DNA from 3 places in the Rhizobium sp. KNZ14-9A genome. Region 3 is predicted to be linked to each of the others. Evidence: predicted binding sites of a transcription regulator. Region 3 holds the regulator's gene; each other region holds the start of a gene.

Region 1 (9,648 bases), 780 kb from region 3:
CCGGAGAATTCCGTCCTTACCGAAGGCCAGTGGTGGGGCAAGGACTATAGCGGCGAGCCGCTCGTCTCCTTCTCGAGCGAGGAGGCGCATGAACTGGGCCTCAAGATCGGCGATACCGTCACCGTCAACGTTCTCGGCCGCAACATCACTGCCAAAATTGCCAATCTGCGGCGGGTCGAATGGGAATCGCTGTCGATCAATTTCGTCATGGTGTTCTCGCCGAACACCTTTCGTGGCGCTCCGCATGCATGGCTGGCGACACTGACGGATCCCGCATCGACCGAGACTGAAGACGCCGCGATCCTGAAATCGGTGACCAACGCCTATCCGACGATCACGAGCGTGCGCGTCAAGGACGCGATCGATATCGTCAATCAGCTGGTCGGCGAGCTTGCGACTGCGATCCGCGCCGCAGCTTCCGTTGCACTGATCGCCTCCGTTCTCGTGCTGGCAGGCGCACTTGCCGCCGGAAATCGGGCGCGCACGCATGATGCGGTGGTGCTGAAGACACTTGGTGCGACGAGAACCATGCTGATCCGCGCCTTCAGCTATGAATATCTCATCCTCGGTGTTGCCACCGCCATTTTCGCGCTTTTTGCCGGCAGTGTGGCTGCCTGGTTCATCGTCAGCCGCATCATGCGCCTGCCCTCCAGCTTCATGCCGGATGTCGCAGGTCTCACCCTTGTCACAGCCCTAGTATTGACCGTCGGTATCGGCTTGATCGGCACCTGGCGCATCCTCGGACAGAAGGCAGCACCAGTTTTGCGCGAGCTGTAATGGGTGAAGGCCCCAAATCCCTTCACCTTACGGCGATTTAACCGAACGGCAGATTGCAAAGGCCTTGTTTGAATTGGACGAAAGCCTCATATTGTCAGCAGGCATGCTGGAAGCTCCGCAGCGGCGCCCGGGTCGTAAACCCGACACCGTATTTCCATCGGAGCTTGTAAGAGGAAACTATGGCTGATCTCCGTAACTATCAAAGCCGCGCACAAGCCGGCGAAGTGATTGATCAAGGCCTCCGCGCTTATATGCTCAAGGTCTACAACCTGATGGCGCTGGGTCTGGCGATCACTGGTGTGGCCGCCTATCTGTCATTCCAGTTCGCTTTCGCCAATGGCGAGCTAACTGCATTCGGTCAGGCGATTTATGCAAGCCCGCTTCGGTGGGTTGTGATCCTTGCACCGCTTGCTGCCGTGTTCTTCCTGAGCTTCCGTATTAACCAGATGAGCGTGGCTGCAGCGCAGACCACTTTCTGGGTCTATTCCGCACTGGTTGGATTGTCGCTCTCGTCAATCTTCATAATCTATACGGGCCAGAGCATCGTACAGACCTTCTTCGTGACGGCCGCCTCCTTCGGTGCGCTGTCGCTTTACGGCTACACGACCAAGCGCAACCTGTCGGCAATGGGTTCGTTCCTGATCATGGGCCTCTTCGGCCTGATCATCGCTTCGATCGTCAACATCTTCCTGGCTTCGTCCGCCGTGCAGTTCGCGATCTCCGCGATCGGCGTGCTGATCTTTGCAGGCCTCACCGCCTACGACACGCAGCGCATCAAGGAAATGTATTTCGAAGCAGATGGTTATGACGTCGCCGGCCGCAAGGCCATCATGGGCGCGCTGACGCTCTACCTCGACTTCATCAACCTCTTCATGTTCCTGCTACAGTTCATGGGCAACCGTAAGTAAGCAGGCCGGACTGAAAAACGAAAAGGCGGCTTCGGCCGCCTTTTTTGTTGCGGGCAGTTCGCTGGAGTGCTTCAACGTGAGCCTTCGTTCAACAGTGCCGATCGATCCGAAATGCTCCCTCTCCTACGCGACACCCTTCCTTCCGATCTTCCTGCCATTACTGAAATCTACCGCGAGTCCGTGCTGAACGGCATCTCGAGTTATGAAATCGTGCCGCCAACCGAAGCGGAAATGACGGCTCGCTACTCCGCCATTCGCGAGCAGGGCTATCCCTACATCGCCGCGACAGCCGAGGACGGAAGCCTGCTCGGCTATGCCTATGCCTCGGCATTCCGCACCCGTCCTGCCTATCGCTGGCTGGTCGAGGATTCGATTTATCTGGGCACGGCGGCGCGCGGCAAGGGTATTGGCAAACTACTCCTTGGAGAGTTGATTTCGCGCTGCACCGTCTCTGGCTTCCGCCAGATGACCGCCGTCATCGGCGGTGCAAGCCCGGCTTCTATCTCGCTTCACCGTTCACTGGGTTTTGAAGAGATCGGTCTGATGAAGGGTGCCGGTTACAAGCACGGCCGCTGGCTGGATACGATGCTGATGCAGCGCAGACTGGGCGAAGGAACGGAAACCCATCCCGATCCTGAGGCCTATCCGGGCACGCTGTTCAAGGGGTGATATCGCTTACTTGTCGACGAGCTTCAGCGATTTGTCGAAAACCTTCAGGACTGGCCCAAGCTCGTGGCCGCGCTTCAGGATCATGCCGTTGGTGTTCACGACCGAAAAGGCGCCCTGCTTGGCAGCAAGCTTCGGATTCTTCTCGATGCGGAAGAGCGGCATTTCGCCCGAACGCTTGAAGACGGAGAACACCGCCTTCTCCCCCGTGTGGTCGATGGCATAGTCTTTCCACTCGCCTTCGCCCACCATTCGACCGTAGATCCACAGAATCTGGTCGAGCTCCCGCCGGTGAAATGTCACTGGCATCGGATCTTTATTTTGTCTGTATTCCTTGAGATCAACGACGGTTGAAGAGCTATTGTCGACGGAGCGGCTTTCGCCGTGTCGCAAATCCGGCGTATCTGTCATCAGACTCCCAAGACCTCCACGTGTGACAGGAGAGTGACAGTTTGCCCGAGCCGCGGCAAATTGCAAGGGACCGACTGTCACACTGGGGACGAAACCTGCTTTCTCCGGTGTGCCGCATTTCAGTCAAAACAGCGCCTCATTTCCAAGAGAACTATAGGCTCCAGTTTGGCGCCAGCGCGCCAAAGGGCCCGGCGGAGCGTATCGACCTTAACCCCAGCCCCGAATACGCTTGGCCGGGCCGCCTGACATTCATCCGCAAGCGGATGAAATCCTTAGATGTTTTTCCCTGCCATGACGACTGTTGCGCCGAGGATCGCTCCCGGATCGCCGTTGTCCGTCACGGACTGCAAGAGAATCGCTGATCCTTCGAGATCGGGTTTTTCCATCACGCTGGCCGGCAGAGTCAGCGTCGTCGCCTTGCCATCCCACATGCCGACGGTCTCCACATCGGTCACGCTGTGGAGGTAGGAGATCTTCTGGCCGCTGTTTTCGCCCTTCTCGACGTCGATCGTTTTTTCCTTGTCGAAATAGACGATCACCACATTGGCCTTGCCCTGGCCGGCGCCGAGCTTGATCTCTAATTGGTCGCCGCTCATGCGAGCACTGACGGGCACGGTCAGGCCTTTGCCCTCGTTGGCATAGCCATTTATCTTGCCGTTGATGCCGGCAAGATCGGCGCCTGCGAGATGGTCACGGCCATTGACGATCGCCTGCGGCGTATAGACGTTGCTGCGGCCCATCATCCGGGCATAGCCGTATTGCCGCTCGGTATTTTCCTTCGAGCTCAGCGTGTCGGCCCAGCCGAGATAATTCCAGTAATCGACGTGATAGGCGAGGGCGATGACATTGCCCTGGCTGACGAGCTTGCGGAATGCGGCATCGGCCGGCGGACAGGAGGCGCAGCCCTGCGCCGTGAACAGCTCAACGACGCCTTTCGGCGCGCCATCTTCGGCTAGGAGCGGACTTGCAAAAGCAAGCCCGGCGATCAGCGGGATCATAAAACGCGGGGACATTCACCAGCACCTCTTTTCCAGCGTCAGCAGCGGTCCTGAACTGCCGGCTCTGAGATATGAACGTACGAATAATCCTTCCGGGTCCAAACGGAAAGTCACGAACGGGTGAGACGGAGCCCCAGGCGGATGGCCGCCGAAACACATCACCGTGAGCAGTGAAACAGCCTCGTTTTCCGCAAAGAAAAACCGCCGGAAATTGCTCTCCGGCGGTCATTATCAGGCAAGTATCTTAACAATCAGGCTGCGAGATCGCGCAGAACCGTCTGCAGGATGCCGCCATTGTTGAGGTAGACGACCTCGTCCAGCGTATCGACGCGCGACACCAGCGGAACGTCCTTCACGGTGCCATCGGCGTAGGTGATCTTGGCGATCTTCTTTTCGCGCGGCTTGATGTTTTCGAGGCCCTCGATGGTAACGAGTTCATCGCCCTTCAGGTTGAGGCTCTGCCACGTCGTGCCCTCTTCGAAGACGAAGGGGATGACACCCATGCCGACCAGGTTCGAACGGTGGATACGCTCGAAGCTCTGGGCGATCACGGCCTTGACGCCGAGCAGGTTCGTGCCCTTCGCAGCCCAGTCACGCGAGGAGCCGTTGCCATATTCCACACCGGCGAAGATGACGAGCGGAACGCCTTCGGCCTTGTACTGCATGGCCGCATCGTAGATCGAGGTCTCTTCCTTGGACGGATAGTGGATGGTGTAGCCACCTTCCTTGCCGTTCGCACCGAGCATGAAGTTGCGGATGCGGATATTGGCGAAGGTGCCGCGCATCATCACTTCGTGGTTGCCGCGGCGCGTGCCGTACTGGTTGAAGTCGGCAACTGCGACGTCGTGGCCAAGCAGGTAGGCGCCGGCCGGCGAAGCAGCCTTGATCGAACCGGCCGGAGAAATGTGGTCGGTGGTGATCTTGTCGCCGAAGAGGCCGAGGACGCGTGCGCCCTTGATATCGGAGGTGCCTGTGCCCTTCTTGCCCATGCCGACAAAGTACGGAGGGTTCTGGACATAGGTCGAATCGTCGTCCCAGGCGTAGGTCTGGCCCGGGGGAACCTGAACGGCCTGCCAGTTCTCGTCACCCTTGAACACGTCGGCGTACTTCGTTTCGTAAAGTTCGCGGGTGACGTACTTCAGGATGAATTCCTGAACTTCCTTTGAAGTCGGCCAGATATCCTTGAGATAAATCGGGTTGCCGTTCTGATCTTCGCCGATCGGCTCCTTGGTGAGGTCCTTCTGGACCGTACCGGCAAGAGCGTAGGCGACGACGAGCGGCGGCGAAGCGAGGTAGTTCGCCTGAACGTCCGGCGAGATACGGCCTTCGAAGTTACGGTTGCCGGAGAGCACGCCGGAAACGATCAGGCCCTTGTCGTTGATCGTCTTGGAGATCGGTGCCGGCAGCGGGCCGGAATTGCCGATGCAGGTCGTGCAGCCGAAGCCGACGAGGTTGAAGCCGAGCTTGTCGAGATCAGCCTGCAGGCCGGACTTGGCGAGATATTCGCCGACAACCTGAGATCCCGGAGCAAGCGAGGTCTTGACCCACGGCTTGGTCTTCAGGCCCTTGGCAACGGCATTGCGGGCGAGAAGGCCGGCAGCGATCAGCACCGACGGGTTGGACGTGTTGGTGCAGGAAGTGATGGCGGCAATCGCGACGTCACCATGGCCGAGATCGAAATCCGTGCCTTCGACCGCATAGCGGTTGTTCAGCTGACCGGGCTTCTTGTAGTCGGCATCCATCGAACCGGCAAAGCCGGTAGCGATGTTTTCGAGCGCGATACGGCCTTCCGGACGCTTCGGACCGGCCATCGAGGGTACAACGTCGCCGAGGTCGAGTTCCAGCGTGTCGGTGAAGACAAGGTCGGAACCATCGCCGTCGCGCCACATGCCCTGGGCCTTCGAATAGGCTTCGACGAGCGCGATCCGGTCATGCGTGCGGCCGGACATCGTGAGGTAGTTGATGGTTTCGCCATCGACCGGGAAGAAGCCGCAGGTCGCGCCATATTCCGGACCCATGTTGCCGATCGTCGCGCGATCGGCGAGCGGCATGTTGTCCATGCCCGGGCCGAAGAATTCGACGAACTTGGAAACGACGCCCTTCTTGCGCAGCATCTGCACGACGGTCAGAACGAGGTCGGTCGCGGTTACGCCTTCCTTCAACTTGCCGGTCAGCTTGAAGCCGATAACTTCGGGCAGAAGCATCGAGACCGGCTGGCCGAGCATGGCGGCTTCAGCTTCGATACCACCGACACCCCAGCCGAGAACGCCGAGGCCGTTGATCATCGTCGTATGCGAATCGGTGCCGACGCAGGTGTCCGGATAGGCGATCGTTTCGCCGTCCTCTTCCTTCGTCCAGACGGTCTGGCCGAGATATTCGAGATTGACCTGATGACAGATGCCGGTGCCCGGAGGAACGACGCGGAAATTCTTGAATGCCTGCTGGCCCCACTTCAGGAAGCGGTAACGCTCGCCGTTGCGCTGATATTCCAGCTCGACATTCCTGGCGAAAGCCTGCGGCGTGCCGAATTCGTCGACGATAACGGAGTGGTCGATGACGAGGTCGACGGGAACGAGCGGATTGATCTTTTCCGGGTCGCCGCCGAGCGAGACCATTGCGTCGCGCATTGCGGCAAGGTCGACGACGGCGGGAACGCCGGTGAAGTCCTGCATCAGCACGCGGGCCGGACGATAGGCGATTTCATTCTCGACAGCGCCCTTGTTGTTCAACCATTCGGCGACGGCAAGGATGTGCTCCTTGGTGACCGACTGACCGTCTTCAAAGCGCAGCAGGTTTTCCAGCAGCACCTTCATCGAATAGGGGAGCTTCGATACGCCGGCGAGACCGTTTGCCTCAGCCTTCGGCAGGCTGTAGTAGACGTAGTCCTTTCCGTTCACGGAAAGCGTGGACCGACAATTGAAACTGTCAAGAGATTTAGACACGAGAAACCCCGTTTCTGATAGCCAACACAGTCGTGCGAACGCCTATGCACTTAATGCACATCAGGATGCGGGTACGGCCATTTCCGCTGTCCGCACGTGAGGAAAGACCCCAAGTTCGGCGCAAGGATGAAGTTCACGCCGACCGCTGGCGTGGTTGCAGGTCTTATAGATAATTTCGTAAAGACTTGCCATAGCGACAAAGGTCAAAATCGGACATTTTTTGAGCTTGCCGATGGTGCCAATGAAGAAAGAGCCGATGCATGCATCTCACCGCTGAAAATCTGGCAGCCCGGCGCGGTGAGGATCTGATTTTCGTTAACGTTTCCTTTCACTTGCAGGCCGGCGAAGCGCTGATTCTGACGGGTAAAAACGGATCGGGAAAGTCCACTTTATTGCGCGTCATCGCCGGTCTTTTGAGACCGGAAAAAGGCTCCGTCACCGTCGCTGATTCGGTCGGTGCCGAGAGGCGTCCGGCAGCGGAAGCGAGCCACTACCTTGGCCATCGTAACGCCATGAAGACAGAACTTACGGTTGCAGAGAACCTGGATTTCTGGAGATCCTTCCTTGGACCCGGCAAAGCCGCCGGCATGAGCACCCAGGAAGCCGCCGACGCCGTCGGCCTGCCCAGCATCACCCACCTGCCCTTCGGCTACCTCTCGGCCGGCCAGCAACGCCGCTTCGCCTTCGCCAAGCTTCTGGTCGCGCATCGCCCGGTCTGGATCCTGGACGAGCCGACTGCAGCGCTGGATGCAAGTGCAGACAGGTTGTTCACGGAATTGATTGAAGCGCATCTCAGGGAAGGCGGGATTGTCGTCGCCGCGACGCATCAGCCTCTTGGGCTGGAAGGGACCAGGGAATTGAAAATGACCGGTTTTGCCGGGGTGGACCAGGGAGTGTGGGGATGACCGCCCTCTTCCTGCGTGACCTGAGACTCTCCATCCGCGCCGGCGGCGGTGCCCTGATCGGCATTCTGTTCTTCCTGACGATCGTCGCCGTCATCCCCTTCGGCATCGGGCCTGATCTTGCGCTTCTCTCCGGCATCGGCCCGGCCATTGTCTGGATCGGTGCGCTGCTCGCTGCCCTGCTCGGGCTCGACCGCTTGTTCCAGGCGGAGCGTGACGACGGTTCGCTCGATTTGATGCTGATGCAGGAAACGCCGCTGGTGCTGACCGTGCTCATCAAATGCGCCGCACACTGGACGGCGACAAGCCTGCCGCTCGTCATCGCCTCCCCATTGCTCGGCCTCTTCATGAACATGAACGAAACGGCGATCGGCGCGACCATGCTCACGCTCCTTGTCGGCTCGCCGGCAATCACCTTCATTGGCGCTGTCGGCGCAGCCGTTGCCGTCGCGCTGCCTCGCGGCGGCCTGCTGGTCTCGGTACTGATCCTGCCGCTGACGATCCCCGTGCTGATCTTTGGCGTCAGCGCTACATATGCAGCGGTTGTGGGACCGTCGCCCTTCCTGCCGCCGTTTCTGATCCTCATCGCCCTGACGCTCTTCTTCGCCGTCATCGGTCCGGCAGCGGCAGCCCTTGCGCTCAGAAACACGGCGGATTGATCGGCGCTTCGATTGCGGCTCCCGGCGGATCAAGGTAAGGAAGCGGATATGAGCGAAACGAGCCTTGCCATCAGCAAATTCAGCGATCTCGCCAACCCAACGCGGTTTCTGGCGCTGGCATCGCGCGTCATTCCATGGCTGGCGGGCATCACGGCCCTCTGTTTTATCATCGGGCTCTATCTGAGCTTCTCGACCGAGGGCGACTATCAGCAGGGCGAGACGGTGCGCATCATGTATGTGCATGTGCCTTCCGCCTGGCTCTCCATGATGTGCTATACGATCATGAGCATTTCGGCGATCGGCACGCTCGTCTGGCGCCATCCGCTGGCGGATGTTTCGGCCAAGGCCGCAGCTCCGCTCGGCGCTGCCTTCACGATGCTTGCACTCGTCACCGGCTCACTCTGGGGCAAGCCCATGTGGGGCACATGGTGGGTCTGGGATGCTCGGCTGACCTCCGTCTTCATCCTCTTCCTGATGTATCTCGGCCTCATAGCGCTGAACCGCGCCATGGATGAGCCCTCGAAGGCTGCGCGCGTCACCGCCGTCCTCATTCTCGTCGGCTTCGTCAATATTCCGATCATCAAGTTTTCGGTCGACTGGTGGAACACGCTGCATCAGTCTGCAAGCGTCCTGCGCCTCGATGGACCGGCGATCGATCCGGAATTCCTGCGCCCGCTGCTGATCATGGCGATCGCCTTCACCCTGCTTTTCTTCACGCTGCATCTGATGGCGATGAGAAACGAGATCTGGCGCCGCCGCATCGCCTCCCAGCGCCGCATGGCCGCCCGCATGGCAAGCCGGGAGGACTGACGATGGGCTCCTACGCATTCTACGTCTACGGCTCCTATGGCTTTGCCGCTATTGTGACGATCGCAGTGACGCTCTGGACCTGGACTGACGGGCGTGCACGCCAGAAGGAATTGGCAGCGCTTGAAGCCGCCGGTATCCGCCGCCGGTCCGCCCGACCGAAGGACGGCGAATGACCGAAGCTCAGCAAGACAATAAGCCGAAGAGCCGCTATGCGCTTGCCCTGATCCCGCTGCTCATCTTCGGCGGCATCGCGGCAACGGCAGCCAAAATGCTCTACGATCAGGATTTCCACGGCAAGAATATCGCCGAAATCCCCTCCGCTTTGATCGGCACCAAGGCGCCGTCGCTGAACCTGCCGCCGCTCGAAGGCTCCAATCTGCCGGCGCTGACGGATGAAGCGGTCAAGGGCAAGCTCACCCTCGTCAACGTCTTCGCCTCCTGGTGCATTCCCTGCCGCGATGAGCATCCCCTTCTCAAACAGCTTGCCAAGGATGGGCGGCTGAACATCGTCGCGATCAACTACAAGGACAAGAACGAGAACGCCCTGCGTTTCCTTGGTGAACTCGGCAATCCCT
Region 2 (9,648 bases), 360 kb from region 3:
CTGGGGTTTCGTGCATCAGAACCCGGCTGACGGGCTGCGCATGACGGTTTCGGCCGGCGCCAATGTCGGCGAACGCCTGATGGCGATCGGCGACCGGCACTACGGCAAGATCCGCTCCACCGCCCTCGACTGGCTGGAGCGCGTCGAGATCGACGCCGACCGCATCGACGACCAGCCTCGCGCCTTTTCCGGCGGCATGCGCCAGCGCCTGCAGATCGCCCGCAATCTCGTCACCGGCCCACGCCTCGTCTTCATGGATGAGCCGACCGGCGGTCTCGACGTATCAGTGCAGGCACGTCTGCTCGATCTGGTGCGCGGTCTCGTCAACGATCTCGGCCTGTCGGCCATCATCGTCACGCATGATCTCGCCGTCGCCCGCCTTCTCTCCCATCGCATGATGGTGATGAAGGACGGCTTCGTCATCGAGCAGGGTCTGACCGACCGCGTGCTCGATGACCCGCGCGAGCCCTACACCCAGCTCCTCGTTTCCTCGATCCTGCAGGTTTAAGAACCATGGCAACGCCCCTCGTCGTTTCAGAAGTCGCCAAGAGCTTCATCATGCACCTGCGCGACGGCATCAAGCTGCCGGTCGTCTCGGATGTCTCCTTCTCGGTGGCGTCAGGCGAATGTGTCGTGCTCGGCGGCCCGTCGGGCATCGGCAAAAGCTCGCTGCTCAAGATGATCTACGGCAATTATGCCGTCGATACCGGCCAGATCCTCGTCAACCACAAGGGTAAGATCGTCGACCTCGCCGCCGCCGACCCGCGCACCATTCTCGACGTGCGGCGCCAGACGCTCGGCTATGTTAGCCAGTTCCTGCGCACCGTGCCACGCGTTGCGGCACTCGACGTCGTCGCCGAGCCGCTGCTCGCACGTGGTGAAGCTGCCGCCAGCGCCAGGGAAAAGGCCGCCGCCCTGCTGGAAAAACTCAACCTTCCGGAAGCGCTCTGGCAGCTGCCGCCCGCCACCTTCTCCGGCGGCGAGCAGCAGCGCGTCAACATTGCCCGCGGCTTCATCACCGATCACACGATTCTGCTGCTCGACGAGCCGACCGCCTCGCTCGACGCGAAGAACCGGGCCGTCGTCGTCGGCATGATCGAGGAAAAGAAGAAGGCCGGCGTCGCCCTGCTCGGTATCTTCCACGATGAGGAAGTGCGCGAGGCAGCCGCCGACCGCATTCTCGACGTTCAGCAATTCTCTCCGCGAAAGGCAATCGCAGCATGAGCCGCAAACTGGGCAACGAGCCCTATTTTCACGAGACCGCCTCCGTCTCCAATTCGACCTTCGGCCGCTATACGGAAGTTTCCGAGCGCTGCCGCATCAGCGAGGCGGAGTTCGGCGACTATTCCTACATCATGCAGGACGGCTCTATCTGGTGCGCGACGATCGGCAAGTTCGTCAACATCGCCGCCGCCGTGCGCATCAATGCCACCAACCATCCGACCTGGCGCGCGACGCTGCACCATTTCACCTACCGCGCCGTCGACTACTGGCCGGATGCCGACATGGAGACGGAATTCTTTGAATGGCGCCGCTCCAACCGCGTCGTGATCGGCAACGATGTCTGGATCGGCCATGGTGCTACGATCCTGCCGGGAGTGACTGTCGGCAACGGGGCTGTGATCGGCGCCGGTGCGGTCGTCTCCAAGGATGTCGCTCCCTACACGATCGTCGGCGGCGTGCCGGCCAAGCTCATCCGGGAGCGCTTTCCGAAGGAGATCGGCGAGCGCATGGACAGGCTTGCCTGGTGGGACTGGGAACACGGCCGGCTGCGCGAAGCACTGGCGGATTTCCGGGCGCTGGGCGCCGAAGACTTCCTCTCCCGGTACGGCTGCTGAGCCCAATATTGCGGTGCGGAGAATTGTGACAGGACTTACACAAAACTGACACGCGAGGTTCATCAAGCGGGACTAATGCGATCCCAGAAGCAAGCCTACAATGCGAAGGAAGAGCATGATGTTCGAGCTGAGGAATGTCACACGCCGGTTCGGAAAGAAGCTCGCTGTTGATTCCGTAACGCTGGACATTCCGCAAGGCCAGATGGTCGGCATCATCGGCCGTTCCGGCGCCGGCAAGTCCACGCTCCTGCGCATGATCAACCGCCTGCAGGAACCCTCCTCCGGCACCATCCATTTTGGTGGTGTCGAGGTTTCCGGCCTTCGCGGCCAGGCGCTGCGCAACTGGCAGCGCGACTGCGCGATGATCTTCCAGCAGTTCAACCTCGTGGCGCGCCTCGACGTACTCACCAACGTCATGCTCGGCCGCCTGAACCATCGCTCGACGATCCTCAGCCTGCTCAACGTCTTCACCCGTGAAGAGCGCATCCAGGCCATCGCAGCGCTCGAGCGCCTCGGCATCGAGCAGACGGCACTGCAGGCAGCCGGCACGCTTTCGGGCGGCCAGCAGCAGCGCGTCGCCATTGCCCGCGCGCTGATGCAGAACCCGAAGATGGTTCTGGCCGACGAGCCGATCGCTTCGCTCGACCCGCTGAACGCAAAAATCGTCATGGATGCGCTGCGTGACATCAACGAGCGTGAAGGCATCACCGTCGTAACCAACCTGCATACGCTCGATACGGCCCGCAACTACTGCGAACGCATCGTCGGCATGGCAGGCGGCCGTGTCGTCTTCGACGGCAAGCCCTCCGAACTGACCACCGAGGCCGTGAAGGAAATCTACGGTACGGACAAGGACGGCGCGGGCGTCGACGAAACGATGACCTCGACTGCAATCAACATCGCTCCGGAAGGAGCGGAAAACCAATCCGTCGGCAACCCACCGCTGGCGCTGGCCGGTCTGTGAGAGGGGCGGTCGCGATCGAATGCCCGCGTCAAGGGCGCACATCTTCTTAACAAGACGGCCGGGTTTCCGGTCAATCAGGAGAGAACCATGTTCAAGAAAGCACTCTTTGCCGCAACGGCGCTTCTGGCGCTCGCGACCGGCGCTGCAAATGCTGCCGACCTCAAGGAACTGCGCATCGGCATCCTCGGCGGCGAAAACGAAGCCGACCGTCTGCGCAACTATGCCTGCCTCGCGGACCACCTGAAGAAGGAATTGGGCTTCGAGAAGGTTTCGCTGTTCCCGGCCGCCGACTATGACGGCGTTATCCAGGGTCTGCTCGGCGGCACGCTCGACGTTGCCGGCCTCGGCGCTTCCGGTTACGCTGCCATCTATATCAAGGATCCGAAGGCTGTTTCGCCGATCCTGACGACGCAGCAGAAGGACGGCTCCACGGGTTACTACTCGATCGGTCTCGCTCTGAAGTCTTCCGGCATCAAGACCATCAAGGACGCCAAGGGCAAGAAGCTCGGCTACGCCGATCCGGACTCCACCTCGGGCTACCTCGTTCCGCTGACGCAGATCCCGAAGGACACCGGCGCGCCGAACGACAAGTTCTTCGCTTCCACGCAGTTCAACGGCGGCCACGAGAACAACCTGCTCGCTGCCTACGACGGCAAGGTTGACGTTGCAGTTGACGATAGCTCGGGCATCGGCGATTTCATGGACGGCTACACCTCCGGCACCTTCCACAAGGTCGTTGCCAAGGGCTCAGTCGATCCGAACAAGCTCGTTGAAGTCTGGCGCTCGCCGCTGATCCCGAACGGTCCGGTCGTTGTCCGCAACGCCCTCGGCGACGCGTGGATCAAGAAGATCTCCGATTTCTACCTGGCTCTGCCGAAGACCGATGAAAAGTGCTTCAACGCCATCGAAGGTGGCGATTTCACTGGCTACGTTCCGGTCAAGCACGACTTCTACAACGCTGTAGTTGACGTCCGCAAGGCTGCCATCGGCGGCTAATTCTCCATTCATGTCTGGGGCGGCCGGCGACGGCCGCCCTTTTCTTGCACAGGGGCTCGAGCGCTGATGACTGTTGCCGATATTCAACCAAATATGCAGAGCTCTAGCGAAATAGTCACAGCATGGGACCGGATGGTCGCCAAGCGGCGCTTCTATACGCTGATTGGGCTTGCAATCCTGCTTTTCGCTTTTGTCAGCTCCGTGCGTTTTGCCGACGAGAGCAATGCCGGGCACTTCTTCGAACGTCTCCCGCATCTCTTCGACTTCCTCAGCTGGCTCATTCCCAAAGACTGGAACGACGTCTGGCGCGCGCTGTTCGACATCCCCAGCGTCAATGACACCGGCGGTGAAGAATATAATTTCGCCAAAGGTCGCGTGTATGTCTGGGGCGATTTCTATATCCCCGAATATTTCGAACTGATGATCGTGACGATCAACATCGCGATCCTTTCGACCATCGTTGCCTTCGTCTTCGCTCTACCGCTCAGTTTCCTGGCCGCGCGCAACTTCGCCCCCTCGGGTGTGCTGCGCGTGTGCGTGAAGCGTCTGATGGAATTCTTGCGCGCCTTTCCCGAAATCGTCATCGCAGGGCTGTTTTCCGCCATTCTGTCGATCGGACCGGTAGCGGCCATCATCGCCATCACCCTTCATACGATCGGCGCTCTCGGCAAACTGTTCTACGAAGTGATCGAAAATGCCGACATGAAATCGGATGACGGCATGAAGGCGGTCGGGGCCAACTGGTTCGAGCGCGTCCGCTTCGCGGCGCTGCCGCAGGTACTGCCCAACCTCATGTCGTATATGCTGCTCCGCCTTGAGATCAACGTTCGCGCATCGACCATCATCGGCGCCGTCGGCGGCGGCGGCATCGGCGAAGAGCTGAAGCTCTCGATCTCCCGTGGTTTCGGCGCCAAGACGGTGGCGCTCGTCCTTCTGCTCTTTATAACGATCGTCGCAGTCGATCAGCTCTCGGCCTGGATCCGCCGCAAGCTTGTTGGCGATCATGCCTTCCTTCTCCAGCACTGAGGACGCCATGACCGTACTCGACGCCAACCGCATGCATGAGATCGAAACGCGCTATCCGGAATATTTCCAACGTTCCTTCAAGCAACGCTTCGGCGTGCTGATGATCGCGATCGGCACGCTTGTCTATTGCATCTACGCCGTCTGGTTCTTCCAGATGCCACGGCTGATCTCCGAGGCGCATTGGGAGCGTTTCGGCATCTATATGTCGCAGTGGGTCAGCTACGACGCCCAACCGGAATTCCGGATCGGCGACGGCGGCATTACCGTACGCTATCCGCGCTTCTCTCCCCTTGGCGATAATCCGAACCCTAGCTGGATCGTCAACAAACCGGACGGCAACGTCGTCGTTTCCCTCAGCGGCACGAACCGCCAGGTGGAAATCTCCAGGACGCAGGTTCTGCTGACTGCCCATGGCGTAACGGTGCCTGTCGACATCACCGGCGAGAACCCGCGCGTCGACGGTGCTGTGCCCGACTGGATGTCCGTCTACGACGACAACATCCTCGTTGATATGGGATTTTCGGGCGATGTCAGCATCGCGGCACATCGCATCAAGGTCCACAAGCGACTGCTCGGCTGGCCAAACTTCATCTTCGACACGCATTCGCCCTTCTTCGATAAGCCTGCAGGTGAAGTCGTCAGCATGATCATCTCCGGCCCACGGATCGAGCCGGATCAGTCCAACCTGTCGCTGGCCTTCGACAATATCTGGAACAACGGCGCGTGGCAGCACGGAGACGTCTGGACCAAGCTTTTCCAGACCATCGTCATGGCCTTCCTCGGCACGCTGCTCGGTGCGCTCGCGGCATTTCCGCTCGCCTTCCTGGCGGCGCGCAACATCACGCCAAACCGCGTGCTGAACCAAGGCCTCAAACGGTTCTTCGACTTCTTGCGCTCGGTCGATATGCTGATCTGGGCGCTGTTCCTGACGCGCGCCTTCGGCCCCGGTCCGCTTGCCGGTTCCGGTGCTATTTTCCTCACGGAAACCGGCACGCTCGGCAAGCTTTATTCCGAAGGACTCGAAAACATCGACAACAAGCCGCGCGAAGGCATCAAATCGACCGGCGCCTCCACGCTGCTCGTCCATCGCTTCGGGATCATTCCGCAGATCATTCCCGTCTTCGTCAGCCAAACCCTCTACCAGTGGGAATCGAATGTCCGCGGTGCGACCATTATCGGTGCCGTCGGCGCCGGCGGCATCGGGCTGAAGCTGTGGGAAGCGATGCGGACCAATTCCAATTGGCAGAATGTCGCCTACATGGTCATGCTCATCCTGATCGTCGTCTTTCTCTTCGACGCAGCCTCCAACGCAATGCGTCACCGGCTGATGGGAACGAAGCAGAGGCACTGATCGGATTTGTCGAAATGATGGTGGGCATTTCGGTCTCCATCATCATTCTGTCATGGAAATCTTTTAGCCGGAGCGTGCTTGCGGTTTGCCGCCAAATCACTGCACATTGCCCTCCCCGTTCGGACGATCTCCAGGATAAAAGCCTTGCGCTACGCTCTCTATTTTTCACCGTCCAAGGATGATCCCCTGACGGATGCAGCCTCCGTCTGGCTCGGCCGCAATGCCTTTACCGAGGAGACCTATCCTGCGCCCGAGTACGAGACGCTGCCGGCTCATGAACAATTCGAACTGACGGCCGATCCGCGCCGCTATGGCTTCCATGCGACGATCAAGGCGCCCTTCGAGCTTGCCTCCTCCGTGACCGAAAAGGACCTGATGGCGGTCGTCGAAGATTTCGCCGCCAACACGCCCGCCTTTGAAATCCCGGAGCTGGTGCTCGGCCAGCTTGGTCGCTTCTTCGCGCTTGTGCCGGGTTCGCTGCACCAACCGCTTCAGGATTTCGCGGCAAAGGTGGTAAAGTCTTTCGAACCATTCCGGGCGGCACTCTCCGAGGCCGATATTATCAGGCGCAAACCGGAAAGGCTCTCTGAGAGCCAGCGCAATAATCTCATGCGCTGGGGCTATCCATATGTCATGGATGACTTCGGCTTCCACATGACGCTGACCGGGCAGGTGCCGGAAGAGCGCGCGGAAGTGATGAAGGCGATCCTGACGGAGCGTTTCGCAGCTTTTACCGGCAGGCCGCTTCGCATTTCCGGCCTTGCCGTCTTTAGCGAGGAGGCGCGCGGCGCGCCTTTCAAAGTCCACACATGGCTGCCTCTTGCTGGCGCCAAAAGCTGAAAGATTTTCTGACATGAGCAAAGAAACCGTTCTCTCAAACGCCCGTATCGTTCTCGAGGACGATATTCTTTCGGGCTCCATTCTCATCCGTGACGGCAAGATCGCCGATATCTCGGGAGGCAGTTCGGTAGCCGGCGAAGACTTTGAGGGCGACTACGTCATTCCTGGCCTCGTCGAGCTGCACACAGACCATCTGGAAGGCCACTATTCGCCGCGTCCGGGCATCCGCTGGAACAAGACGGCGGCGATACAGGCCCATGACGCGCAGATCGTCACCTCGGGCATCACCACGGTCTTCGACTGCCTGCGCATGGGTGCTGATGAAGACGGCGGTTTCGAGCACGGCGAAATGCGCGAGATGGCCGATGCCATTCAGTCCGCCGAAAAGGAAGGGCGCCTGCGCGCCGAGCATCTCGTCCATCTGCGCTGCGAGGTTTCGGCCGACAACGTGCTGCAGCACTTCGCCGATTTCGAAAACGACCCTTATGTTCGTCTCGTCTCGCTGATGGATCATGCGCCCGGCCAGCGCCAGTTCCAGACAATGGACCAGTACGTCTTTTACTATCAGAAGAAGCGCGGTCTTTCCGATGAGGAGTTCGCCCGCTTCTGCGCCAGACGCATCGCCGAGTCCGATCGCAATTCGACGCCAAATCGTGACGCGATCTCCAAGGTCTGCGCCGAACGCGGAATCACCGTCGCAAGCCATGACGATGCCACATCTGCCCATGTCGATGAGGCGATTGAAAACGGCGTGCGCCTGGCCGAATTCCCGACCAGCATCGACGCAGCCCGGCTGTCGCATGAAAACGGCATGAGCGTGCTCATGGGCGCGCCGAACATCGTGCGCGGCAAATCGCACTCCGGCAATATCGCCGCGCGTGATCTGGCGCAGCTCGGCGTTCTCGACGTGCTTTCGTCCGACTATGTGCCGCTCAGCCTGCTGCATGCGCCCTTCATTCTTGCCGACGAGGTTGAGGGCATTACTTTGTCGAAGGCAATTGCAATGGTGACGGCAACGCCAGCACGCACCGTCAGCCTCAACGATCGCGGCCGCATCGAAACCGGCCTGCGTGCCGATCTCGTCCGCGTCCACCGCTCGCACGGCGTGCCGGTGACCCGTTCCGTCTGGCGTGAAGGACGCCGTGTCGCATGATGATGTCACACGAACCCCATCCGGGCGCCGGTGCCGAACGCGGCATCATGGTCGTCGTCGTCGGTCCGAGCGGGGCTGGCAAGGACACGCTGATGAACCTTGCGGCCCGGCATTTCGATCGCCGGGAGGACGTGCATTTTGCCCGCCGCGTCATCACCCGTGAAGGCGATGCCGGCGGGGAGGATCATCTCGCCGTTTCGGATGCGGGATTCGCATCGATGGAGCAGTCCGGTGCCTTTGCCGTCTGGTGGGAGGCGCATGGTCTCAAATACGCCATTCCGGCGGAGGTTTCCGTCGCACTTTCCAAGGGCCACATTGTCGTTGCGAACGGTTCGCGTTCGGCGCTGCACCGTTTCCAGGCCGCCTTCCCGCGGCTGAAGGTCATCAATGTGACGGCCCGCCCGGAAGTGCTGGCCAGCCGCCTGGAAGCGCGCGGCCGCGAGACGCACGAGGACATCATGGCCCGCCTCGCCCGCGGCCCGCTGACGGTGCGCGGCGATTACGATGTCGTGGAGCTCGACAACAGCGACTCGCTGGAAGAGGCCGAGCGCAAGATGATCGATCTCCTGGACGGCTTCCTGAAGGAAATCGTCTGAACAAGATGAGGAGATGAGAATGGCCATTCAGGTCATCGACTATGACCCGGAATGGCCGTCTCTCTTCCGTCAGATCGTCGGCGAGCTTGAGCCGTTTCTCGCCGATCTCACCCCCGTCTTTCATCATGTCGGCAGCACATCCGTCCCCGGACTGGCGGCCAAGCCGAAGATCGACCTGCACGCCGCCTTTGAGAATGCGGATGCGCTTCCCGAGGCGATCGAACGTGTGCAATCGCTCGGCGCCTACACCTTCCATGGCGACAAGTACCAGCAGCAGACCTGGACCTTCACCAGCGGCAAGGGCTCGTACGGCGCGCGACTCTACGTCTGCTCGACGGATAATGCCGTTTTGCGAGACCGGATCGCGTTTCGCGACTATCTGCGCTCGCACACGGAACGAGCGAATGCCTATGCCGCCCTCAAGATGACGCTCATGAGCGAGGCAAATGACGATTGGGATTGTTATACCGGCGGCAAGCGTGACTTTGTGCTCGAGACGCTGCGGCTGGCCTCTGAGGAGGGATAACCAGCCGCGCTCCGATTATTCGCCGTCGCCACGCCCCGAGACAATTTCACGCTTGCCGACATGGTTTGCCGGGCCGACCAGCCCTTCCTTCTCCATGCGCTCGACCAGCGAGGCGGCGCGGTTATAGCCGATGCCGAGACGGCGCTGGATGTAGGAGGTCGAGCACTTCTTGTCGCGCATGACGACCTTGACGGCCTGCTGGTAAAGCTCGTCGCCATCCTCGGCGCCCATGGCGCTCTTGTCGAAGGCGGCGCCGTCCTCTTCATCCTCGCCTTCTTCGTCCTCGCCGGCCGTGACCGTATCGAGATATTCCGGCCGGCCCTGCGTCTTCAGGTGTGCCACGACCTTTTCGACTTCC
Region 3 (9,648 bases):
GAAGGGGACGACATGATCATCGCCGGCGAAATCGAACTCGCCGAGGGCGGCGGCAGCTTCTGCCATGGCTTTCACTCCTGTTTTGTCAGAGCAGCCGGCCAGCGCACCGGCTGCTTGCGCAGCCGCGAGTTTGGAACTCGCGACATCCGATTATGGTTCAGATCGCGCCCAGGCACCAAGCAAGAATCGACTTCTGCGCATGAAGACGGTTTTCCGCTTCATCGAAGACCACGGATTGCGGGCCATCGATCACTTCGTCCGTCACCTCCTCACCGCGGTGAGCGGGGAGGCAGTGCATGAACAATGCGTCTTTGCCGGCCTGCGCCATCAAATGCGCATTGACCTGATAAGGCTGGAAGACATTGTGACCGCGAGCCCGATGTTCCTGATTCATGGAGACCCAGGTATCGGTCACCACGCAATCGACGCCGGCGACCGCACGGTCAGCATCATGGTAAAGCATGATTTCGGCGCCCTCATTGCGGGCCCAGTTCAGATAGTGATCCTTCGGCTCGGAACCAAGGGGTACTGCCATGTTCATGCGGTAGCCGAAACGGGCAGCCCCCTCCACCAGGGAATGCAGCACGTTGTTGCCGTCACCCGTCCAGGCGATCGTCTTGCCCTTGATTGGGCCGCGATGCTCTTCAAAGGTCATGATATCGGCCATGATTTGGCAGGGATGGGTATCATCCGTCAGCGCGTTGATGACCGGCACGGTCGCATGCTCAGCGAGCTCCAGCATACGGTTGTGGTCGGTCGTGCGGATCATGATCGCGTCGACATAGCGCGACAGAACCTTGGCGGTGTCGCCGATCGTTTCGGCGCGGCCGAGCTGCATTTCAGTGCCCGATAAGAACAAGGTCTCGCCGCCGAGCTGGCGCATGCCGACATCGAAGGAGACGCGGGTTCGCGTGGACGGCTTCTCGAAGATCATGGCGAGCATCTTGCCGGCGAGCGGCTTGTCGGCCGTGCCGGCCTTGAAAGCCTGCTTTCGCAGCTTGGCATCGTCCATGATGGTTCTGAGGTCGGATCCGGTGACGGCGGAAAGATCGAGGAAGTGTTTGGGGGAAGCCATTGTTCGTTACCTGCTACGCCCGCCGGCGGGCGGGGCATTGTCCTATCAAGCGGTCTTCTTGACCTTGGCGGCACGGATGTTTTCGGCAGCGCGTTCGAGACGGGAAAGACCCTCGCGCGCCTCCTCGGCGGTTACGACCAGCGGCGGCAGCAGGCGGATGACATTATCGCCTGCCGGGATCGCCAGAAGATGGGCTGCGCGGATTTCCTTCAGCAGCTCTGCCGAGGGAATGGCAGCCTTGACGCCGAGCAACAGCCCTTCGCCCCTGATATCTTCGATCACGTCGGGATAGCGATCCTTGAGCGATGCAAGGCCCTGGCGGAAGACGAGAGTGACATCACGCACATGCTGCAGGAAGCCCTCGGCCAGGATGACATCGAGCACCGCGTTACCGACAGCCATGGCCAGCGGGTTGCCGCCATAGGTGGAACCATGCGTGCCCGCCTTCATGCCGGAAGCGGCCTCTTCCGTCGCAAGGCAGGCGCCGAGCGGAAAACCGCCGCCGATGCCCTTGGCAACCGCCATGATGTCGGGCGTTATACCCGACCATTCATGAGCGAAGAGCTTGCCGGTACGGCCCACGCCGGTCTGCACCTCGTCGAGGATCAGCAGCAGGCCATGCTCATCGCACAGCTGGCGGAGCGCTTTCATGAATTCGGACGTTGCCGGGCGGACACCGCCCTCGCCCTGCACCGGCTCGATGAGGATGCCGGCGGTCTTGTCGGTAATAGCGGCACGGACAGCCTCGACATCGCCAAAGGGCACCTGATCGAAACCAGGGGTCTTCGGGCCGAAACCTTCGAGATATTTCTCCTGGCCGCCGGCGGCGATGGTCGCCAGCGTACGGCCGTGGAAGGCGCCATCGAAGGTGATGATGTGGAAGCGCTCCGGATGCCCCTTGGAGAACTGATAGCGGCGCGCAGTCTTGATGGCGCACTCGAGAGCCTCGGCGCCTGAATTGGTGAAGAACACCTTGTCGGCGAAAGTGGCATCCGTCAGACGCTTGGCAAGCTTCTCCTGCCCCGGCACTTCATAAATATTGGAGAGATGCCAGACCTTGTCGGCCTGATCCTTGAGAGCGGCCACAACGTGCGGATTGCCATGCCCCACGGAGGTAACGGCAACGCCCGCTCCGAAATCCAGATATCGCTCGCCCGTTTCGGTGATCAGCCACACGCCTTCGCCTCGCTCGAACCGCAGCGGGGCACGAGAATAGGTATCATAAAGCGGCGAGGCTTCAGCCATGGCGCAATCTCCTGGTCAGGCTCTAAGGCAACGGACTCCGGCTAAGAAAACCAGGCCCGAAAAATCAAAAATGCCGCCTTGCGGCGGCAGGGAGCACTATTTACTTTTCGCACTGCAATGTCAACAAAACTGAAGATTTAGCACATGCGTCAAGCCTCAAATCAGACTTGCAGGTCTATCAACAGCTAATGTTGCAGAAATGACTCTCCGGGGAAGCAAGTTGGGGAAAACCCTGAATTCGGATTCATCGGATTCACGCGAACTCTTGTCACAGAGTCAGGCTCACACTAGGTTAAAGTTCAATTACTAGACTGCATGCGGCGGAACTAGTCACCAAAATTGATCAGGCGTTTCTTGCTTCGGAGACTTCCGAGGCAACGGTGAGGGATTCTGCCATCACCAACGCGAAAGGTGGAGACAGGGCAATGAACTGGACAGACGAGCGTGTCGAGAAGCTCAAGAAGCTTTGGTCAGAGGGGCTGAGCGCCAGCCAGATCGCTGCGCAGCTTGGCGGAGTGAGTAGAAACGCTGTTATCGGCAAGGTTCACCGGCTCAGTCTTCCCGGCCGCGCCAAGGCCGGCGGCACGGCAACCGCTGCGCGCGCAACGAAGCGCAATACGTCGGCTCCACGCGCCCCGAACTATGCGTCTCGCATCACCACCCGCACCGTTACCCGCCAGCAGGGCGCAACGATGCTGAAGGAAGAGATCGAGATCGAAACGGTCGAGGAAATGGAATACGTGCCGGCCAAGAATGTGGTCGTGCCGATTTCACGCCGCCTTGGCCTGACGGAACTGACGGAGCGCACCTGCAAGTGGCCGGTCGGCGATCCGCTGAAGGACGACTTCTACTTCTGCGGCTGCGACTCCCCGGATTCCTCACCCTATTGCAACTATCACCAGCGCCTCGCCTACCAGCCGGTCAGCGAACGCCGCAAGGCTGTCCGGGTCGCCTGACCGCGCCTTCTCAACAGATGCAGCATCCGCCGCCCCTCTTCGCTGACGCGCAGAGGGGCGTATTTTTTAGTCGGCACAGGAGGGCTGGAAAACCGCTCCTGACCACGACTATCTGCCGGAGGCCGATCTCCGCCGGTCGTTCACCATGCCTGACAATGCGAAGTTATGTGGCCAACGCCACCAATGCGTTTCAGCCCTAAACTGGCATAGAATGGTGGTCCTGGCGCTGTAACGCGATTTTCTGATACAGATGCCGTATTCCCGTGGAGTAGCATAGCGCAAACAGTCACTCAGGGGTGCCAATGGAGATCGATCCAAAGCGGATGACAATGGGGTTCGTCGGGACGGGCACGATTACCGAGGCCGTCGTCACCGGATTGGGCAAGACAGCGTTTCGCGACACACCGGTAGTGCTGTCACCGCGCAACGCAAGCGTCGCCGCCCGCCTTGCGGCGGCAAACCGGAATGTGTCGATCGCTTTGGGGAACCAGGATGTTCTCGACCGATCCGATCTCGTATTTGTGGCCGTGAGGCCGCAAATTGCCGAGGAGGTCATCCGCTCGCTCCGATTTCGGCCGGGCCACCATGTCATCAGCTTCGTCGCGGCCACGCCAATGGATCAACTGCTGGCGTGGATCGATCAGCCAGTTCGCCTGAGCCTGGCAATTCCACTTCCGTACATCGCAGATCTTCAGGGCGCGACTGCGATCTACCCGCCCGACGAGGTTTCCCACGCCCTCTTTTCGGCGCTCGGAACGGCGATCCAGGTTGAAAACAGACCTGAGTTCGAACTTCTCGCGGTGGCGAGCTGCCTGATGGCCACCTATTTCGGCATCCTGGACGAGACGTCGACCTGGCTGCAGAGCCAAGGGCTTTCGAGAACGGCTGGCGACGCCTACCTCCGTCAATTGTTTTCCGGCCTCGCCCATGCTGCCCGTTCGAAACCTGTCGCGAGTTTTGATGAACTCATCGGCGAGCATTCGACCAAGGGCGGATTGAATGAACAGGTGCTCGAAGACTTTCGCGATTTCGGTGGCACTGCGGCTCTGCAAAAGGCTCTTGATCGAGTTCTCGCACGCATTCGTCTGTAGAAAGCAGGTTCTCTCGAGGTCCGCTTTCGGCGCCTGGTGTCGGCTTTCATAAGAAGCTAGGGGTGTCAGATAGACAAGCGGGCCGCCCGGCGAAACCGAGCGACCCGTTCGTGACCTCCGATCACTCGGATCAGGCTTCCATGGAATATCCCGCGCCGCGGACGGTGCGGATGACATCCTGCATGTTGGAGAAGTTCAGCGCCTTGCGCAGGCGGCCGACATGGACGTCGACGGTACGTTCGTCCACGTAGATATCGTGGCCCCAGACGCCATCCAGAAGCTGCGAGCGGGAGAAGACCCTGCCCGGCGACGACATCAGGAATTCGAGCAAGCGGAATTCGGTCGGGCCGAGGCGGACTTCGCGGCTCTTGCGATGAACGCGATGGGTTTCGCGATCGAGCTCGATATCACCACACTTCAGAACGGTGGAGAGAACCTCCGGACGGGCGCGACGCAGCATCGCCTTGACGCGAGCAACAAGTTCCGGCGTGGAGAAGGGCTTGACGACATAGTCGTCCGCGCCGGTCGAGAGACCGCGAACGCGTTCGCTCTCTTCGCCGCGTGCCGTCAGCATGATGATCGGCAGACGCTCGGTCTCCGGCCGCATGCGCAGCCGGCGGCAGAGCTCGATGCCGGAAACGCCCGGCAGCATCCAGTCAAGGATGAGCAGGTCCGGCGTGCGCTCCTGAAGCCGGATTTCGGCCTCGTCGCCACGGAGGATCGTATCCACCTCGAAACCTTCAGCCTCGAGGTTGTAGCGGAGAAGCACGCTCAGCGCCTCTTCATCTTCAACAACTGCAACTCTTGGGATCATGCGTGTCAGTCTCCTAATGCATGATCCTTAAACCGGGGGTGATTTAAGCAAGGGACCATGCAGAAACTTGGAATTGGCTGCGACCTTTGCGCGCCCCAGCGCAGGGCGCGCACGCAATTGGCAGGTCCGGATTACTCCGTCACCGCACCGACGGTATTGGAGCTGTCGTCCTTCGGACGCTCACCTTCCGGCTGGGCGCCGGTTGCCATGTAGTAGATCGTCTCGGCGATGTTGGTCGCATGGTCACCGATACGCTCGATGTTCTTGGCGCAGAAGAGAAGATGCGTGCAGCTCGTGATGTTGCGCGGATCTTCCATCATGTAGGTGAGGAGTTCGCGGAACAGCGAGGTGTACATCGCGTCGATCTCGTCGTCGCGCTCGCGGATGGACTTGGCCTTGTCCGCAGAACGCGTCGTATAGACGTCGAGCACTTCCTTGAGCTGGACGAGCGCCAGTTCGGAGAGATGCTCGAGACCGCGGGCGAGCTTGCGCGGAACGCCGGTGCTTTGGACGGCGATGACGCGCTTTGCGGTGTTCTTGCCGAGGTCGCCGACACGCTCGAGGTCGGCAGCGATGCGGATCGAACCCATGATCTCGCGAAGGTCGGAGGCCATCGGCTGGCGACGGGCGATCGTGACGATCGCCTTGTCGTTGATTTCGCGTTCCGCGTGATCAAGGATCACGTCGTCGGAAATGACCTTCTGGGCGAGCGCAGTGTCGCCGTTGACCAGCGCACGGACGGCCTCGCCGACCATCTGTTCGGCAAGACCACCCATCTCGGAAATGCGCCGGGACAGGAATTTCAGATCGTCATCGTAAGCGGAAAAAATATGTGTCGATGCCATGGGGCTTTGTCCTCGAAAATCGGGAAGGCTTCACATCGCCAAAATCAGCCGAACCGGCCCATGATATAGTCCTGGGTGCGCGGATCGTCGGGATTGGTGAACATCTTGTCGGTGTCGTTTTCCTCGACCAGGTTGCCGAGGTGGAACATTGCCGTACGCTGTGATACGCGCGCGGCCTGCTGCATGGAATGCGTCACGATGACGATCGTGTAGTTTTCACGCAGCTCATGGATCAGCTCTTCGACCTTTGCAGTCGCGATCGGGTCGAGCGCCGAGCAGGGCTCGTCCATCAGGATGACTTCCGGGCTGACGGCAACGGCGCGTGCGATGCACAGACGCTGCTGCTGACCACCGGACAGGCCGGTGCCGGATTCATGCACGCGATCCTTGACCTCATTCCAGAGGCCGGCGCGCTGCAGGCTCGTCTCGACGATCTGGTCGAGGTCGGCCTTGGACTTGGCAAGGCCATGGATGCGCGGTCCGTAGGAGACGTTTTCATAGATCGTCTTCGGGAACGGATTCGGCTTCTGGAACACCATGCCGACGCGGGCGCGAAGTTCGACCACGTCGATGTCGGGATCGTAGATATCGTCGCTGTCGAGCGTGATCTTGCCGGTGACGCGGCAGCCATCGATCGTATCGTTCATGCGGTTCAGCGACCGCAGGAAGGTGGACTTGCCGCAGCCCGACGGGCCGATCAGGGCGGTCACGGTGTTTTCGCGGACGTTCAGATTGACATCGAAAAGCGCGCGCTTCTCGCCGTAATAAACGGAGACATCCTGTCCGATCATCTTATACGGGACGTTGCTCATTTTCTGGTCCAGCGCCTTCTCGACTGCAGCTTCCGTCAACATGTTCATGATCTCTACTCCGTTTACCAGCGGCGCTCAAAGCGACGACGCAAGAGGATAGCTCCCATGTTCATGACGATCAGGAACAGGAGCAGGACGATAATGGCACCCGAGGTTCTTTCCACGAATGCGCGCTCGGCTTCGTTGGCCCACATGTAGACCTGAACCGGAAGTGCCGTGGAGGGATCGAGTGGACTGCTCGGCGCCTGGGCGACGAAGGCGACCATGCCGATCAGCAGCAGCGGCGCAGTTTCGCCGAGTGCGTGGGCAAGGCCGATGATCGTGCCGGTCAGGATGCCGGGCATTGCAAGCGGCAGCACGTGGTGAAACACCATCTGCATCTTCGAGGCGCCGAGGCCGAGGGCAGCCGCGCGGATCGACGGCGGCACGGCACGGAGTGCTGCACGCGTCGCGATGATGATCGTCGGCAGCGTCATCAGCGTCAGCACCAGACCACCGACCAGCGGCGCCGAACGCGGCAGGCCGGCGAAGTTGATGAAGACCGACAGGCCGAGCAGACCGTAGACGATCGACGGAACGGCGGCGAGGTTGTTGATATTGACCTCGATCAGGTCCGTCAGCTTGTTCTTCGGCGCGAATTCCTCAAGGTAAATCGAGGCGGCGACGCCGATCGGCAGCGAAAGCACGAGAACGATCAGCATCAGGTAAAGCGAGCCGATGAGGGCGACGCCGAGACCTGCGGCTTCCGGACGGCTGGAATTGCCGTTGACGAAGAGGCCGGTGTTGAACGTCTTGTTGAGAGCACCGCTCGCCTTCAGCTCATTCATCCAGGCAACCTGCTTGTCGTTGACCTTGCGGTTCTTCTCATCGACCGAAAGATTGATCTGGCCTTTGTTGGCGCTGTCGATATTGGCATCTGCAAGCACTGTAACATTGACGGTCTTGCCAATGATCGACGGGTCGGCAACGACCATGTCGCGCAGCTGAATGGGCGCACCCTTGGACAGCATGCTGGACGCATCGCGCACGTCAGGACGGCTTGCGGCATTGATGCCGAGCTGCTTGACGATCGCGTCGCGCAGCAGAACCGGATAGTTGGCAGCGACCAGCACCGAAGGGTCGGTCGCACGCTTGTTGTCCGGGTCGATCGTCTTCTCGGTGAATTCGATCGGCAGCGTGATCGACGTCTGCAGGAAGGCCGTATAGCCGTTGCTGATGACCGTCCAAAGCAGAATGAAGAGGAAGACGAGGCCGAATGCTATGGCTGCGATGCCATAGGCCTGGAACCGGCGCTCGGCAGCGTAGCGACGCTTGATGCCGATATCGCGACGCGCGGGCGCCTTGGAAACGGTGACGCCGGCGACGGGGGAAACAATATTCGTCATTCGTACTGCTCCCGATATTTGCGCACGATGTAGAGCGCGTAGATGTTGAGGCAAAGCGTGATGCAGAACAGCGTGATGCCAAGTGCGAAGGCAACCAGCGTCTGCGGCGAGGTGAACTCAAGGTCGCCGGTCAGCTGGTTGACGATCTTGACGGTCACTGTCGTCATCGGCTCAAAGGGATTGATCTGGATACGGGCGGCGACACCGGCGGCCAGAACCACGATCATGGTTTCGCCGATGGCGCGCGAAGCGGTCATCAGCAGCGCGCCGACGATACCGGGAAGGGCTGCGGGCAAGACCACCTTCTTGATGGTTTCGGAGCGTGTGGCGCCGAGACCGAGCGAGCCGTCACGCAGTGCCCGCGGAACTGCGGTGATGATATCGTCCGACAGCGAGGAAACGTAAGGGATCAACATGATGCCCATGACGATGCCTGCGGTGATGACGCTCTGTGCCTGGATGAAGTTCGTATAGCTGCCGCTCAAAAGACCGCTGATCTGCGCCGAGAAATCACGCAGGAACGGCCCGACGGTGACGAGTGCAAAGAAGCCATAGACGATCGTCGGAATGCCGGCGAGCACTTCGAGAAGCGGCTTGGCGATCGAGCGCACTCTCGAAGAAGCATACTCGGCCATGTAGATGGCGGCAAAGAGGCCGACCGGCACGGCGACCAGCATGGCGACCAGGCCGATATAGAGCGTGCCGAGCAGGAGTGGGATGAGCCCGAACTGGCCGAAGGAGGAGCTGCCCGCACCGGCAAAACGCGGATCCCAGACCGTTCCGAAGAAGAAGTCGACGAAGGGAACGGCTGCGAAGAAGCGGCTCGCTTCTGTCAGCATCGAGAGCACGATGCCGATCGTCGTCAGAATGGCGATGGAGGATGCAACGAGCAGCGCCCAGAGCATAACGCGCTCGACACGGTTGCGGGCACGGAAGCGCGGAGCAACGGAGCGCAGCGCATAGAAAGCACCTGCGACAGATATGAGCAGCACGATCGCCGTCATGATGACGCGGCTCGTCATGCTCTCCGAGTTCAGGGTCTTTGCGGCAGCGATCATGTAGGGCTGCGGCTCGCCGGCGAGCGGTACGCCCTTCTCGCTGAGCTTTGCCTGCAGACCCGCAGGATTGCTCGACAAGGAGGAAACCTCATCCGAGGTCAGCAGGTTCATGCCGCGGGCAACCGTGGCGACCATGCTGTAGGCGAGGTCCTGCTGGACGGCCGGTTGCGCCTTCACGTCATCAGGAAAGGCGCCGCGAACGGAGGAAGAGATGATGCCCGGGCTGATAGCCAGCCAGGCAAACAGAACGATCAGGGAAGGCAGAACAGCCCAGATCGCGGCATAGGAGCCATAATAGGCCGGCCGCGAATGCAGGGCAGAAGACCTGCCTCCGGAAAGCGCCATCGCGCGGCTGCGCGCAGCCACA

The links. The regulator PhoB, encoded in region 3, activates phosphate uptake and scavenging genes when phosphate is short. The targets are predictions, from matches to a motif close to TGTCATNNANCTGTCAT.
Region 1: ACR9ZQ_RS27050 (DUF2794 domain-containing protein) is a predicted target of PhoB. The motif match lies at 2,785-2,801, and genes of this name have one in related genera.
Region 2: ACR9ZQ_RS25140 (DUF1045 domain-containing protein) is a predicted target of PhoB. The motif match lies at 6,213-6,229, and genes of this name have one in related genera.

What each region holds. Positions count from the first base shown of each region.
Region 1 is NZ_JBPGXB010000002.1:4,093,237-4,102,884, reverse strand. Features, by position in the region: gene ACR9ZQ_RS27065 (ABC transporter permease) at 1-777, shown strand, start outside; gene ACR9ZQ_RS27060 (Bax inhibitor-1/YccA family protein) at 957-1,685, shown strand; gene ACR9ZQ_RS27055 (GNAT family N-acetyltransferase) at 1,797-2,354, shown strand; gene ACR9ZQ_RS27050 (DUF2794 domain-containing protein) at 2,361-2,762, opposite strand; gene ACR9ZQ_RS27045 (DUF1223 domain-containing protein) at 3,035-3,775, opposite strand; gene acnA (aconitate hydratase AcnA) at 4,012-6,702, opposite strand; gene ACR9ZQ_RS27035 (hypothetical protein) at 6,829-7,011, shown strand; gene ccmA (heme ABC exporter ATP-binding protein CcmA) at 6,963-7,607, shown strand; gene ccmB (heme exporter protein CcmB) at 7,604-8,263, shown strand; gene ACR9ZQ_RS27020 (heme ABC transporter permease) at 8,312-9,073, shown strand; gene ccmD (heme exporter protein CcmD) at 9,076-9,246, shown strand; gene ACR9ZQ_RS27010 (DsbE family thiol:disulfide interchange protein) at 9,243-9,648, shown strand, end outside.
Region 2 is NZ_JBPGXB010000002.1:3,677,808-3,687,455, forward strand. Features, by position in the region: gene phnK (phosphonate C-P lyase system protein PhnK) at 1-508, shown strand, start outside; gene phnL (phosphonate C-P lyase system protein PhnL) at 514-1,224, shown strand; gene ACR9ZQ_RS25115 (DapH/DapD/GlmU-related protein) at 1,221-1,838, shown strand; gene phnC (phosphonate ABC transporter ATP-binding protein) at 1,957-2,802, shown strand; gene phnD (phosphonate ABC transporter substrate-binding protein) at 2,890-3,798, shown strand; gene phnE (phosphonate ABC transporter, permease protein PhnE) at 3,865-4,824, shown strand; gene phnE (phosphonate ABC transporter, permease protein PhnE) at 4,832-6,175, shown strand; gene ACR9ZQ_RS25140 (DUF1045 domain-containing protein) at 6,320-7,015, shown strand; gene ACR9ZQ_RS25145 (alpha-D-ribose 1-methylphosphonate 5-triphosphate diphosphatase) at 7,029-8,168, shown strand; gene phnN (phosphonate metabolism protein/1,5-bisphosphokinase (PRPP-forming) PhnN) at 8,168-8,764, shown strand; gene ACR9ZQ_RS25155 (GrpB family protein) at 8,784-9,290, shown strand; gene ACR9ZQ_RS25160 (DNA translocase FtsK) at 9,306-9,648, opposite strand, start outside.
Region 3 is NZ_JBPGXB010000002.1:3,313,477-3,323,124, forward strand. Features, by position in the region: gene ACR9ZQ_RS23235 (Hsp33 family molecular chaperone) at 1-66, opposite strand, end outside; gene argF (ornithine carbamoyltransferase) at 158-1,075, opposite strand; gene ACR9ZQ_RS23245 (acetylornithine transaminase) at 1,121-2,320, opposite strand; gene ACR9ZQ_RS23250 (GcrA family cell cycle regulator) at 2,746-3,276, shown strand; gene ACR9ZQ_RS23255 (pyrroline-5-carboxylate reductase) at 3,579-4,367, shown strand; gene phoB (phosphate regulon transcriptional regulator PhoB) at 4,498-5,181, opposite strand; gene phoU (phosphate signaling complex protein PhoU) at 5,313-6,026, opposite strand; gene pstB (phosphate ABC transporter ATP-binding protein PstB) at 6,071-6,886, opposite strand; gene pstA (phosphate ABC transporter permease PstA) at 6,901-8,223, opposite strand; gene pstC (phosphate ABC transporter permease subunit PstC) at 8,220-9,648, opposite strand, start outside.